Linked DNA regions of Glaciimonas sp. CA11.2. The protein of the gene in region 2 binds, or shares a complex with, the protein of the main gene of each other region. Links are inferred from orthologs where the notes say so. Each region holds a gene or a part of one and is shown on either strand. Other genes may lie near its edges. The genes, in order: ssb and sbcB.

Region 1 (7,708 bases), 1.6 Mb from region 2 along the record:
CGGCTGCCGCTCAAGCATGCCGAGTGCAAGTTGGAAATTTATATCAAACGCCTCTCCCGCATGCTTCATAAACGATTTATGCAAATGCATCGCTGCAACGAAAACCGCGGCACGCGCCTCTTGATAGAGAGTGTTATTGCGGGGCAGACTCGTTTGTTGAACGTCTATTGGTAAGGATTTAAAACCCGTATGGTCATGCGCGGCCACACCCAGGGTTTCCACGAGCGATGCAGTGGATTTTTCAATACGCGTCACCTCCTTCGCGGATGCCGCAACAGCGAGTCGTGCATCAGAGAGGATTCGCTCCAATTTTGCTGCACGCTCCTCAATTTCAAGGCAATTTCTTCTTAAGCCTGCGGCGGCCTGCCAAAGAGTGTTGGACGCATCCGAAAGCACAATCTGTCGTGTGCGAAATTTTCGGTATTCTTCTCGGGCAAATAGCCATTTTAAGATTTGGCGCAAAACTGGCCATTCTTGATGGAGTATTGTGCGCGCATCAAGGGTAGATTTTGCCTGCGTTTCTATGTCAGAGAGCCTTCGTTTTAAACCCTCTCGCTCTTTCACCACCGGCGTTAAGTTATCGAGCGCCTGCCTTAAGCGCTCCTCTGAATCAGAGAATGATTTTACTGCGACATTCAATCGGGATAAGTTAAGTTCGTATTCACACATTTTGGCTTGTGTGGCCCGCACGTTATCCATCGCGGTCCGAAATTGTGTACGCGCTTGCTCCCAATTCAGATCATTTGAAGGCTCAGCGTCGAGAGCCCCTGACAATCCTCCCTTTTCACTCAACCGCCTCAACTTTTCAGCAACGAGATTGCAGTTTGCCCTCTTTCCGAGAGGTACTGATATCAATCCCCAGCATTTCATCAGGTCTTGCTCTATAGAGATTTGCTCTTCGAGATTTTTATCTTCCGCGCTGCTGATAACATCCCCGTAGGCAGAGGACATTTTATTACTTTTCTTTCGCTTATTCGCTTCGTCATTGACAATCGATTCGGCAATAGCGCCGAAATAATTAAACGGGGTGCCGTTTATGGTGAGTGACGTTGAAGAGACCTTTTTGATGTTAGGCAGATCACGCGTAATGTTTTCGACCGCATTGTTATTTGCGCTAGCAACTACGATACCAAAATCTAATAATCGTTGATCCACCAAGTAACAGCCGTCACCCACAGGTAACTTACTCGTTTCAGGATATTCGACGCGCTGCTCATTGCGAGAAAATGCCTCTGCTGGATTGGCAAAAGACGCTAGAACTTCTGCGCGGTCAATAATACGGGCAGCGATAACATCCATTAACAGCGTTGTCTTTCCCGTACCTGGTGGACCATTTACCGAAAAAATTCCTCCATCTTTCATTTCATGCAGCGCAGTGTTGACCGCAACCTGCTGCATCATGAACAGCGGGAACTCAGACGGCCAGCGCCCCAAAGGAAATTTCTCTGCGGACAAGAGGCGATTCGCTATGTCCAGTTGACTCACATCAATCTTTTGCGCCATAGGCCGCTCATCTTGCAAATATCTCTTTATTTGCTGTGATTCTGAACCTCTTTCCCCGAGGTTCAGAATCCGCTGAATATCCTCAAGATAGAACGAATTAATTGGGTCCATTTCAGTCGGTGGCGAGATGGTCCTACCATTCTCATTAAGCAGAGGGATCGTGTGGACGTATATTTGAGACGAAGCCATTAGCGCTCGCGGGCTCCAATCTAACTCTTCAATCAGAATTTCAATAATTTCCTCGAACCAGTACCCGTCGACGACACTGTCGTGGTCTCGTGATAGAAGGTTCTCAATCTTTGTCTTGAGCAAAAAAGAGATTGCTTCGTAATCGTATCTTTTTTGATTCTTTCGTTCGGCAAACGCGATGGCATATGCAGCCAATTGCAAACTTGAAACAACCGGACCGCCAGCGCCGGTCATTTCGATGGCACAAAGGAATGTGTTCCCGTATACGTTACGCTTTTGATTTCCTGAGTAATTTTCGGCATCCTCTGCGCCGGCATACAGCTTTAATAGTTCCTTCTCCAATATTTTTTTATCGACCACTCCAAAATAAACAAAATATTTAAACTCCTCTTGGCGTGTGTCATAGGGCGGCACCTGCCACGGTAGCAGCTCAGCGTATTGTTTCTTAAAGGCGCGTCGTCGTCGCTTAACATTTTCTTTGGGGATATCCGGATACATTAGGGCTTCGACGTCAAACCAGTAACGGAGTGTTTTGATATATTCGGAGGTCATATTTTTTGTGTGCGCAAGAAAATGAAAACACTGCTTTCTTGTCAGCAACTCATTAAAAAGGGAGTGAAGGATTCAGCAAGAAAAATTCGTGATACTTACAGATGACGAATCAGTCATGCGAACGAAATGCCCAATTTTCATTGGACGTATGTAACTATCGTCGTTCAACTGCGGCAGTCGGAATCTCTGGATAGACAATAGGATCGCCAGAACCATTTTGGTTAATAATCGGCCCAACCACATTCCGGCCAAACCAAGCACTAACACCCGTCCCAACGACACCGCCAACGACCGGTCCAAACGCAGAGCCAATTCCCGCACCGCCAATAGCGCCAGCAACGGGATTTAACCCAAACGGATCACTACACGAAACCGGATTTCCACCCACATACCCATACGTATTAATCCCGCCCTCCAACCCAATCGGGTCGCTCTGCAAATACCGTCCCCACTGCGGATCATAATCCCGATAGTAATTATAAAAGTGGTCCGTCTCCCGATCTGCTGGGTGTCGCCTGTACGCTGGCGACTGTGCCGCCGAGACCGGCAAGAGTTATCAATACGACGACGGTGAAAAATTTCCAGCCGTGATATCGGCAGCGTGTTAGTGCTTTAATAATAATGCCGAAATTTGCTGCACTGCTTGCTTCTGTAAATGATCCTCATCCCACTCAACAGATTGCCCCATACATCCCACCTCCCAAATATTGCATTTGAAATTTCGTGCTAAATAATAGGCGGGGTTGTTGCGCTATGGATGGCGTTGAACTATTGAGTTAGGGGAATTACTTACTCAAGGAATGTTCAGCATCACGCCTATCCGATACGATAATCGCGGGGATTTGATACTTTTTTGGAGCGAAAAGGCAGTTCATTACTCACACCTTTCTAGATTAACTTGCGACATTTATCATGTATGGTCGTCGAAGAAAAAATGTAAGAATTAAAAAACCCGCTAAATCAGTGACTTAGCGGGTCTTGTTTTACAAATTCAGTTAGTAGGGTCTCAAAATGGAATATCGTCATCCATATCCGAGAAGTTCGGTGCCGGACGCGAAGCAGGTGCTTGTGCCGGACGGGATGCGGGCGCTTGGGCCGGGCGTGAAGGAGCGTTACCGGATGGTGCATTATTGTATGACGATCCGCCGCCGCTTTGACGTGGTGCATCGCCGCCATCGTAACCGCCGTCATCCATTGAGGCGCCGCCCTGACCTTGGCGACTACCTAGCATCTGCATGGAATCCGCGATGATTTCGGTTGTGTAACGCTCTACGCCTTCTTTATCTTGCCATTTGCGGGTTTGCAGACGGCCTTCGATGTAGATTTGCGAGCCCTTTTTCAGGTATTGCCCGGCGATTTCAGCCAGTTTGCGATAGAAAGTAATACGATGCCATTCGGTCAATTCTTTCTTTTCGCCACTATTTTTGTCTTTCCAGCTTTCCGTAGTCGCCACGGCGATGTTGGTCACCGCTTCGCCATTCGGCATGTAGCGGGTTTCCGGATCGCGGCCTAGATTACCGACGATGATGACTTTATTGACCGACGCCATATATTTCTCCTAAATCTTGATTAACTATAATTTAATGTGTAACCGCGGTGGCTGGCTTACCACGACGCGGTAAATTTATCATTCCGGAAGCGATTATAAGCCAACACAGGGTTGAAATTCCACCCAAAATGAATACGGAGGGCGTGCCAAAGTGTTGTTTAAGTAAACCGCCTATGGCACCGCCGCAAAAGAGGCCGAGCGCCTGAAGTGTGTTGTAGACGCCCAGCGCCGCTCCTTTGGCTCCGGGCGGCGCGATACGCGAGACCAGCGACGGCTGGCTGGCTTCGAGCACATTGAACGCAATAAAGAATGCCAGCAATAAACCAACCAATAACGGCCAATGCACGGTTGCTTGGGAGAATGCCAGCCACATGCCGATCTGCACTGCCAACAGCATAGCGATAGCGGCAACGAATACTTGCTTCATCTTGCCTTGCTTTTCGCCAACAAAGACGGGCGGCAGCATCAATGCGAAAGAGATCAACACAACCGGCAAATAAATCTTCCAGTGTTGCGTAACTGGCAAGTCTGCGTATTGCACCAAGGCGGATGGCATCACGACGAACATCGCCATTTGCGTCAGATGCAGAGAGAACACGCCAACATTTAGCCGCATCAGCTCGCCATTGCGCAGAATTTCCGACCAGGAGACTTGCTTAACTTTTATCAATGGCGCGTCAGGCACACCGAAAATGATCATGGCAATGGCTGCGAGCGACAATATCCCGGTGATAGCAAAAATACCGCCCATTCCCACCCATTCATACAACAACGGCGAAGCGACCATCGACAAGGCGAAGGTCAGACCAATCGAGCCGCCAACCATGGCCATGGCTTTGGTGCGATGCTCTTCGCGCGTGGAGTCGGCAATGAAGGCCGTGATGGCGGCTGATATCGCGCCCGCGCCCTGCACTGCGCGTCCAATGATGATCCAATAGATATTGGGTGCAGCAGCGGCTATGAAGGATCCAATTGCAAACAGGATCAAGCCGATGATGATGATTTTTTTACGACCATATTTGTCGGACGCTGCACCAAACGGAATTTGTCCGAACGATTGCGCCAATCCGTAAATCCCCATAGCAAGACCAACCAGCGTTGCACTTTGACCGCCCGGGAGGCCTTTGGCGTACACCGAGAACACTGGCAAAATCAAAAACAAACCCAACATACGTAAAGCAAAAATCGACGCGAGAGATGCACTCGATCGAATTTCAGCGCTATTCATGCGTTGACTATCGTCAGGAGAGCCTGGATCTGATTCTGCCCTTGGGGCAATGGCGGGTGTAGATAACGAGCTAGTCATGTGGAGTTTTGTCATGCCTTGCTAGCAAGGCGAGTAAATGGGGGTAATTGAGGGCGTTGGCGACATTGCATTCGTCTGTGCAATCTTCATCCAAGGACTAAAGTATAGCGGCGTATATGACGACGATGTTCGAAACCCGTTATGATATCAGGTTGACCCTTTTCCGTTGATTGCTTGGCAGTTAATAAACAAATCTGGCAAGGCGCTTAAAGAATCTACTGGCTTATGGCTGATCCCACGCATGTTTCGGCTGGTACGAGATGTGATTGCCAGAGATGCTTAGGTATTATTTTAATGCTAGTTAGACGCCGGGCTCGACGGTAACGAAGCGGTAATTCAGAACAAGTAAGCTGCAACTCCAACATAAACTATCGCCGTAAATATTTACGCAGAAAGCTGTTAATGGAAGAAATTCGCATCCGGGGTGCACGTACGCACAACCTCAAAAACATCAATCTGGACTTGCCTCGTAATAAACTGATTGTCATTACCGGTTTATCTGGTTCTGGCAAGTCGTCGCTGGCTTTCGATACGCTGTATGCGGAAGGTCAGCGTCGTTACGTCGAATCACTGTCTTCCTATGCGCGCCAGTTTTTGCAGTTGATGGAAAAACCGGATGTCGATTTGATCGAAGGTCTTTCTCCTGCCATTTCTATTGAGCAAAAAGCGACTTCGCACAATCCGCGTTCAACGGTCGGTACCGTCACTGAAATTCACGATTATTTGCGTCTGCTGTACGCACGGGTTGGCACGCCCTATTGCCCTGATCATCCTGAGAAACCGTTAGCTGCGCAATCTGTGTCGCAAATGGTTGACGCGGTGCTGGCAATGCCGGATGAGACCAAGCTGATGATTTTGGCGCCAGTGGTGGCGAATCGAAAAGGCGAACATGTCGATCTGTTTGAAAACATGCAAGCGCAAGGTTTTGTTCGATTCCGGATTCAAAGCGGTACTAACAAGGCAAAGATTTATGAAGTCGATGATTTGCCGAAGCTGAAAAAAACCGAGAAGCACACCATTGACGTGGTGATTGATCGCGTGAAGGTAAAAGAGGACATCAAGCAGCGATTGGCAGAAAGTTTCGAGACCGCATTGCGTCTGGCCGAAGGACGCGCCATTGCACTGGAAATGGATGGCGGCGCTGAACACATGTTTTCGAACAAATTCGCCTGCCCGACTTGTGGCTATTCTCTGCAAGAGCTTGAGCCACGCCTGTTCTCTTTCAACAATCCGATGGGCGCGTGTCCGGAATGTGATGGGCTTGGTCATATCGAGTTCTTTGATCCCAGGCGGATCGTTGCTTTTCCGAACCTGTCGCTTGCCAGTGGTGCAGTAAAAGGGTGGGATCGACGCAATCAATTTTACTTCCAGATGTTATCGAATCTTGCTGCGCATTACGCATTCGATCTGGATATGCCATTTGAAAAACTGCCTGAAAAAGCGCAGCAAGTTGTGTTGTATGGTTCGGGGCGCGAGACGATTCCGTTCACGTATATTAACGAGCGTGGCAAGGCAGTGATCAAAGATCATACCTTTGAAGGCGTGGTCAACAATCTACAGCGCCGCTACCGCGAAACTGATTCGATGGCGGTCAAGGAAGAGCTTGCCAAGTTCATCAACGAGAAAGAGTGTCCGTCCTGCCACGGTGCGCGTCTGCGAATCGAGGCACGCTTCGTTAAGGTCGGCAATGGCAAGCAAGAGCGCGCCATTTACGAGGTGGCGGCGACGCCATTGCGCGAGACTTTGCATTTCTTTGAAAAGCTGAAACTGACCGGCGCGAAGAAAGAAATCGCCGACCGGATTATCAAGGAAATCATTTCACGTTTGACCTTCCTCAACAATGTCGGACTCGATTATTTGTCGCTGGAACGCAGCGCCGATACGTTGTCCGGTGGCGAAGCGCAACGCATCCGCCTGGCATCGCAAATCGGCTCTGGCCTGACCGGCGTTATGTACGTACTGGATGAGCCGTCCATCGGTTTGCATCAACGCGACAATGACCGGTTGATTGAAACGCTGCGTCATTTGCGTGATATTGGGAACAGCGTTTTGGTCGTTGAGCATGACGAGGATGCCATTCGCACCGCTGATTACGTGGTCGACATGGGTCTCGGCGCTGGCGTGCATGGAGGCGAGATTATTGCTCAGGGCACGCTCGCCGAAATTCTCAAAAGTAAAAAATCACTGACGGCGAAATATCTGAACGGCACACTCAAAATTGCTGTTCCGAAAAAGCGTACACCAGCCGATCCGGATCGACAATTCATCATCTCCGGCGCTAGCGGAAACAACCTAAAAAACGTCACGATGCGGTTGCCAGTCGGATTACTGACTTGCGTCACTGGCGTCTCTGGCTCTGGCAAATCAACGCTGGTCAATGACACGCTATATCATGCCGCGTCGCGCCATTTATATGGCTCGCAAGCCGAACCGGCGGCGCATGAATCGATCAGCGGACTGGAACATTTCGACAAAGTTATTTCCGTCGATCAGGCGCCTATCGGACGTACTCCGCGCTCCAATCCTGCAACCTATACCGGCCTGTTTACACCGATCCGCGATTTGTTCTCTGGCGTGCCGATGGCGAAAGAACGCGGCTATAACGCCGG
Region 2 (7,658 bases):
TTGGCGAGCACCACAAAGCCGGTCGTGCGCTCGACCAGCGTGCCCACCGATGAGCGGTTGCCGGCACCCTTGATCAAGTCCCCTTCCCAATGGCCGGGAATGAGGCGGTCCTCGACCTCTGGAGGCCGGATGTGGATGCTCTGCATATCTGGGATCTGACCCCGGCGATCGGTGCCACGGCTGCGTGGCTTACGGACCTGGTTGTGGTGACGCAGGCAGGCAATCAGCTCACGCTTGAGTTCGCCGCGTGGGTGCAAGTAGATGGCGTTGTAGATGGTCTCGTGGGACACAGATTTCTCAGAATTGTCGGGCCAAAGGGCCCTGAGTTTGCGCGCTATTTGCTGCGGCGACCAGAGGAGTTTTAGCTGATGCCGGACGACCTGGAACAAGGCCCCGTCCGCGTGCAGTTTGGGAAGACGTCGCGGCAGGACACGACGCGCCTGGCATTGTGCGTGGGCCAGATTGGCATCGTAGACGCCGGCACCGCTGGTGCGTTTGAGTTCGCGGCTAATCGTGCTGGCTGAACGGCAAAGGCGTTTAGCAATGGATCGGGTGGAGCACAGGTCGTCGCGCATGGTCATGACGACGGCGCGTTCCTGAGTAGTTAAATGTTTGTAAATTTTCGCCATGGCGGCACCTTACAGCAGAAGGTGTTGCACTTGGTCTTTGAGAACGCCATCACTTAAAAGGATTGGTATCGTTATTGTGCCTGAATCGTTCAATTCAGCCCAAATTTCTCAGATGAAAGCTATTTCCGATATTCTATAGGGCTGTCGTTAAGTCGATGGTCTTTCTGACTTCGATTTTTAGCATATACAAACCTCCCAATAACACTCTAAAGGACCCATCATGGCTGATCTTTCACCTTACCCGATAACGCAAAAATGGCCAGCCAGGCATCCTAATCGAATTCAACTCTATTCTCTGCCAACGCCAAACGGCGTCAAGGCCTCGATCATGCTGGAAGAGACTGGTCTGGCTTACGAGCCACACCTCGTCAATTTCGAGACCAATGATCAACTGTCACCTGAGTTTTTATCGCTCAATCCGAATAACAAAATTCCAGCGATACTAGATCCCAACGGTCCAGATGGCAAACCACTCGCGCTATTTGAATCTGGCGCCATTCTGATCTATCTCGCGGAAAAGAGTGGGCAGTTTATGCCGCAGGATACTGCTGGACGCTATGAAACCATTCAATGGTTAATGTTCCAGATTGGTGGAATTGGGCCGATGTTTGGGCAACTCGGCTTCTTTAATAAATTCGCTGGCAAAGAGTATGAAGACAAGCGTCCACGTGACCGCTATGTTGCAGAATCCAAACGTCTGCTGGATGTATTAAATCGGCGACTCGCAGACCGCACCTGGATTATGGGTGAGTCTTATACCATCGCTGACATCGCGATCTTTCCGTGGATACGCAATTTGATTGGTTTTTATGAGGCCGCTGATCTGGTCGGCATCACTGACTTCCCCCACGTGACACGCGCGCTTAATACTTTCGTTACGCGTCCGGCGGTTATTAAAGGTCTTGCGATCCCCAAGCGAACGTGATTTTAAAAAATCTGGTTCAGCTCAATATCCGCACAACCTAAGTACCCGTATGACTTACCATAGTGTCTCAGCAACCAGCTTGTCCACTGTACCGGCTAAGACAGGTCGCCGGTACACAGAGGAACATTAAACGCAAAATACCGATCAGATGGCTGGATATCGAACTGGCTGCATGGGACTTAAGCAGCCTGTCTGCTTACTCGTAAGCGTTCGCCAATTTATCAGGCAAAGGAACGTTCAGCCATTTTTTAACAATGGCATTCAATTCACCTGATTTTTTAGACTTGGTCAAAACGTCGTTAACCTTGGCCATAAGAGCTGGTTCGTCCTTATTCATACCGACCAAGCACTTGGATTCCTGAATAATATATTTCATGACCGGTTTGTGCTTGGGATCTTTTTCGCCGATTGTGATAGCTACAAAGTCACCGGTACCGATCAACCGCACTTGTCCCGAGATATAGGCCGAAATCAGCGTATTGTTGTCTTCGTAGCGCTTCATCACAGTGCTTTTTGGAACGCTGTCCGATAACAATGTATCCTCAAAAGTACCGCGTGCAACGCCCACAGTCTGATTGGCTAATTCGGCCGCATTCGTCACTTTAATGTCCGCTGCACCATAAAGGCTATTGTTGAATGGTGCGTAGGGTTGCGAAAAACTGATGACCTTCTCGCGCTCTGCATTTTTACCCAGAGAAGAAACAACTAAATCCGCTTTACGCGTTTGCAAATAAGCCATGCGATTAGCACTGCCCACCGGAATAAGCTCGGCCTTCACACCGAGACCTTTAGCTAGTAGTTTTGCGACATCAATATCTAATCCTTGCAACTGCATATCCGAGGTAACCGAGCCATAAGGCGGAAAATCCTGCGGTACAGCGATACGGAGAACACCTGACTTCTGAATATCTGCCAGCGCATCCGCATGCGCGCTTTGAGCGGCCAGCGCCATGACATAAACAGATGACAGCAACAATATTTTTTTGAATTTCATTGTGGATCCCGGTGAATGATGTGAAGGAAAAGAATGTAATACAGATGTCATTGTGTGAACTATTTTAAGCACTATCCTGACCAACTACCTTTAGCAATATCTATGCCTAATCTATGCCTATTCACGCCATCTGGTTTAATTTCCTGGTAGCAATACAACCATATCGCTTAGTTCCCGGCAACTATAACCGCTGACTATTATAGATAGGTCAACCTTCAGTACTATCAAATACAAAATTTAAAGCCATTCCTCGGCCGCCCTCCAAAAATGCGACAATTAGGCCTTGTATTCAATCACACAAAATAAACGGAGCCAACATGATTCTTGAACTCGCAGACATCCGCATTCAACCTGGCAAACAAGCCGAATTTGACATAGCGATTCAACGTGGCGTAGCAGAAGCCATCAGCAAAGCCAAGGGCTTTTCAGGCTTTAAAATACACAAAGGGATAGAGTCACCAGAACGTTATGTATTGATGATTTATTGGGAGACATTAGAAAACCACACAGTGGATTTTCGGGAGTCTGCCGCATTTGCCGAATGGCGGGGGATTGTGGGACCGTTATTTGCCGTACCGCCAACAGTCGAGCATTTCTCGCTGTTGGCAAAGTCAAACTAACGACGTAACGGTAGCGTCACGCGCATTACGATATTACAGGTTCGCAGCGATGATCAACGTTGGGCGTGCCCTAATGTGACAATAGGTGCGCGCTACACGCAATGCGTGTCGCAATCATGGGTGGAGGAACCAACTGATGCATTCGCCATTGCGGCGCGTCAAATCAGCTTTTCAACATGGACAACTATTTACTGACGCACTACTTTCAGGAAAGACTTCCCGGATACGTCTTAAAATGACGAAGAGTTAGTAACCCTTCATCCATGCTGCTGACTGTACGGTCTCGCGATCCAATTGACGAATGCGATATTCCAAATCGTACAAATCGGCTGCTTCTGATAAATACGCTTCTTTACGTGCGGCTTCCGACAGTTCGTACGCGTTACCGATGCGCTTGAAGAAAGATGCAATGCTGCCGAAAAAACTGCTTGATTGTGCTGCGCGGGTGGTGCTAATGGTCATCGTAGACATGATATTTTCCTATTTCAATAATTACCGCAAACGGCTTACAATTGTTGCGGCGCACCATCACAATAGCGTTTACAGGGAAAAGTACCAATTTCGAATCCCGATAGCAGTTATCAGCTTTGTGAATTCCAGGGGCTAACACCTCGACTTTCGGCTTTTTAGTAGAACGCTTCAATTGTTGTAAAAAGAGGCTAGTTGTTATAAAAGAACTGTGCAGCATGCAACATTTACTAACCATTCCCGCTCAATCTTTCCCTACAAAATCCAATATTGATGTCCAATCACACCTTTCTCTGGCACGACTACGAAACTTTTGGCGCGCAGCCGCGACGAGACCGCCCGGCCCAGTTTGCGGCAATTCGCACTGATGCCGAGTTGAATGAAATCGGCGATCCGATCATGCTTTATTGCAAACCCGCCCCAGATTTTCTGCCCGATCCGCAGTCGTGCCTGATTACGCATATCACGCCGCAGCAATGTCTGGAACGTGGCGTCCCTGAGTTCCAGTTTGCAGCTGAGATTGAACGCGCCTTTTCACAAGAAGGCACGATTGGTGTGGGTTACAACACGATTCGCTTCGATGATGAAATTACGCGGTTCATGTTTTGGCGCAATCTGATTGATCCTTATGCACGTGAGTGGCAAAATAATTGCGGGCGATGGGACATTCTGGACGTCGTGCGTACCGCGTATGCGCTGCGCCCGGAAGGCATACAGTGGCCCATCAATGACGAAGGCCGGCCGAGTTTTCGTCTGGAGCATTTAACCGCCGCCAACGGGCTAAGTCACGAGGCCGCACATGATGCGCTTTCAGACGTGCGCGCCACCATCGCTTTGGCCCGATTAATTCGTCAACATCAGCCTAAGTTATTCGACTTTTGTCTGGGATTACATAAAAAAGATCGGGTTGCAGCGGAGCTAGGTTTGACGACAAAAAAACCGTTCTTGCATATTTCTGGCATGTTCCCAGCAGAGCAAGGTTGTATTGCCGTGATGTGGCCGCTTGGCGTGCATCCGACGAATAAAAACGAGATATTGGCATGGAATCTGGCCTTTGATCCAAGCGAGTTATTCGATCTTGATCCGGAAATCGTTCGCACGCGTCTGTTTAGTAAAACTGCCGATTTGCCGGAGGGAATGACACGTTTACCATTAAAGTCGATCCATATCAACAAGTCGCCGATGGTCATCAGCAACCTAAAGACTTTATCACCGGAAATGACCGCCAAATGGGGCATAGATCGTGACTTGGTGCTCACACACGCTGATATAGCAGCAAGAGCACCGGATCTAATGACATTGTGGAGGCAAGTATTCCAGCGCCCGGCCGACGCTCCTGTCGATGTAGATGAAGATTTGTATGGCGGTTTTATCGGCAACAACGATCGCCGCACGCTAAACGACTTGCGTGCGATGTCTCCACAAAAGCTGAGTGCCACAGTGCCCCATTTTGACGATCAGCGACTGGAAGAACTGGTGTTCCGCTATCGTGCCCGCAACTTTCCACAAACCTTGTCGGAACAGGAAAGTCAGCGATGGCAGGATCACCGCGCCGCACGCCTGTTTGACGGCAAAGGCGGCGCACGCAACATCGATGACTTTTTTGCGTCTATCGATGCCCTGTCAGAAACCGCCGACGAGCGCGGCGAGGAGATTTTGGGTGAGCTTTACGATTATGTGGAGATGATTGCGCCGGAGCGGGACTGAGGATTTACTGCCGATCAAGCTAAAATTAAATTCTAATTAAGTAAAGTACACATCTGTTTAGTTTTGGTCATCGTTAACCCACGATGACCACATCATATTTGATTTAAAACCTCAAAGATAATTGGCGATTGGGTTGCTCATTTAATCGCTAATCGCTACCCACAGCAAATAGCTCAACGCTGTCGCTTCTCCAAATACTCCACCTGAAACATACACATTCTGATCGCATCGCGGTATTCGCCATTGACGAAAAATTCGCTCCGCAATTCGCTCTCTAAAGTAAAATCACATTTGTCGTAGATGTGGATAGCCTTAAGGTTTTCTTTGTCGACGTATAGATAAAGTTTGTATAAATTGAGTACGCAAAACGCGTACTCAATCGCCAACCGACAAGCGAGTTCTGCATACCCCTTTCCCTGCGCTGCGGGAGCGACGATAATCTGAAACTCTGCGCGTCGGTGAATATAATTGATTTCAACCAGCTCCACTAAACCGACCATCTCTCCCGCATCGCTCTCTAAGATAAACCGCCGTTCACCCTGATCATGAACGTGTTGGTCGTAAAGTTGAACCAGTTCGACATAGGCTTCATAAGGCTCCTCGAACCAGTACCGCATGATGTGACTGTTATTATCGAGTTGATGGACGAAATGTAGATCATTCCGTTCGAGAGGACGCAATCTAACGCCCGGTTTGGTCAATGTGGTCATTATGAGTTTCTATTCAATAATACTGTGGGTATTTCTACTGCTTGAACTTAATACTCTAATTTGTTGCACTAATGTGTTGGTTTAATTTGATTTTGCAGGGACATCACTTTTGAATATATCCTCCTCGTCACAATCCTTTAATATTAATCGCCTATTCAATCCAACTCTATTGATTAGGACTTATGTAAATCCTACTGGTGATATTGCTGAAGCTGGTTCAGTTGCTGTCTTTTTTGGAGTGCTTCCAACCGGTTCAAATCCTGCGGAAAATCATCTACCTGAACACTGATGTCGCCGCAATGTGCAAAATCACTCAACACAACATTTTCCTCCTCAGTGATAAATCCACCAGCCATGGCCTCCGCAATCCAGTGCTGCATTTCAATCAAACTTTGCGGAATCGGTGCTAGATTACCGTCCTTAATCGCTGGCTTCAGACGCGCCTCAATCGCATTGACTGCAGGAATTAACTTGAATGCCAGTTCACCATAAGCAGTCGGCGCTTGCGCATGATCAGGTAAAAATATATCGGCAATCAGGCGATCACGACTAGCACCATCGGTTTGCATTGCCCGCGCCAGCGTGCTATCAAGCGCATCAGATGGTTTTTGGTACGATAATCCAAAGGGAAAAGCCACAAGCCGCAGGATAAACGCCAAAGGTCGGTTCGGATAATTCGCCAACACGCCGATATAAGCCTCTTGCGCTTGATACAAAGCATCTTGCGCAGCCCAATGCACGTAGGGCAAATCATCTTGTTGGCGACCGTCATCTTCATAGCGCTTGAGTACGCTGGAGATCAAATACAGTTGCGATAATACGTCGCCCAATCTTGCCGAAATCCGCTCACGGAATTTGAGGGAACCGCCAAGCGCAAACATCGATGCATCGCTAAGTAAAGCAAACGCAGCCGACAGTCGATTCACCGCACGATAAAAATGTCGCAGTTCCACCGGCGCTGCCTTTGGTGCAGCCAGCCACGTTCCGGCAGAAAGTCCGCCCAACAAGGTTCTGGCGAAATTAGCAAAAATAAAACTGATATGTCCGAAAAAAGCCTGATCGAAATCTTGCAAAGCTTTGCCATCGTCCTGATCCGTGGCAGCGGCCATTTCCTTCAGCACATAAGGATGGCAACGGATTGCACCCTGACCGAAAATAATCAGACATCGCGTCAGAATATTTGCGCCCTCAACAGTGATCGCAATCGGTATTTGTTGATAGGTCCGCGCCAGAAAATTATTCGGCCCCATGCAGATTCCCTTGCCACCGAGAATGTCCATACCTGCATTAACAATCACACGACCGCGTTCGGTCACGTGATATTTGGAAATCGCCGAAATCACCGATGGCTTCTCGCCGCTATCCACGGCCAGCGCCGACAACCTGCGCGTGGCGTCAATCAGATATAGATTGCCACCCATGCGCGCCAGCATTTCGTGAATGCCCTCAAACTTGCCTATTGGAATTTTGAATTGATTGCGCATCGCCGCATAGGCGCTGGTTCCACGCACCGCCATCTTTGAAAATCCTACCGTCGAAGAAGGGAGCGAAATGGCCCGACCAGCGGCCAGACATTCCATCAACATGTGCCAACCTTTGCCAATC

Evidence for each region.
Region 1: the proteins of sbcB (region 2) and ssb are in contact, whole or in part, in a crystal structure (PDB 3C94), measured with the Escherichia coli proteins. The link is inferred for Glaciimonas sp. CA11.2 from one-to-one orthologs.

The regions. Positions count from the first base shown.
Region 1 is NZ_JAVIWL010000001.1:1,338,080-1,345,787, forward strand. Bases 2,023-4,960 are described here. They hold ssb (single-stranded DNA-binding protein), read right to left. Parts: upstream 3,794-4,960; coding sequence 3,251-3,793; downstream 2,023-3,250. Other genes in these bases: RGU75_RS05700 (DEAD/DEAH box helicase), read right to left, coding at 2,023-2,244; RGU75_RS05705 (RHS repeat-associated core domain-containing protein), read right to left, coding at 2,399-2,794; RGU75_RS05715 (MFS transporter), read right to left, coding at 3,825-4,960. Outside these bases: more of RGU75_RS05700, read right to left, coding at 1-2,022; more of RGU75_RS05715, read right to left, coding at 4,961-5,021; excinuclease ABC subunit UvrA, read left to right, coding at 5,502-7,708. UniProt on the Escherichia coli protein: Plays an important role in DNA replication, recombination and repair. Binds to ssDNA and to an array of partner proteins to recruit them to their sites of action during DNA metabolism. Acts as a sliding platform that migrates on DNA via reptation.
Region 2 is NZ_JAVIWL010000001.1:2,974,255-2,981,912, reverse strand. Bases 3,239-6,126 are described here. They hold sbcB (exodeoxyribonuclease I), read left to right. Parts: upstream 3,239-3,909; coding sequence 3,910-5,343; downstream 5,344-6,126. Other genes in these bases: speG (spermidine N1-acetyltransferase), read right to left, coding at 5,517-6,053; RGU75_RS12850 (DUF3563 family protein), read right to left, coding at 3,415-3,639. Outside these bases: RGU75_RS12870 (IS30 family transposase), read right to left, coding at 1-629; RGU75_RS12865 (glutathione binding-like protein), read left to right, coding at 850-1,554; RGU75_RS12860 (transporter substrate-binding domain-containing protein), read right to left, coding at 1,751-2,548; RGU75_RS12855 (antibiotic biosynthesis monooxygenase), read left to right, coding at 2,866-3,168; RGU75_RS12835 (acyl-CoA dehydrogenase), read right to left, coding at 6,245-7,658. UniProt on the Escherichia coli protein: Degrades single-stranded DNA (ssDNA) in a highly processive manner.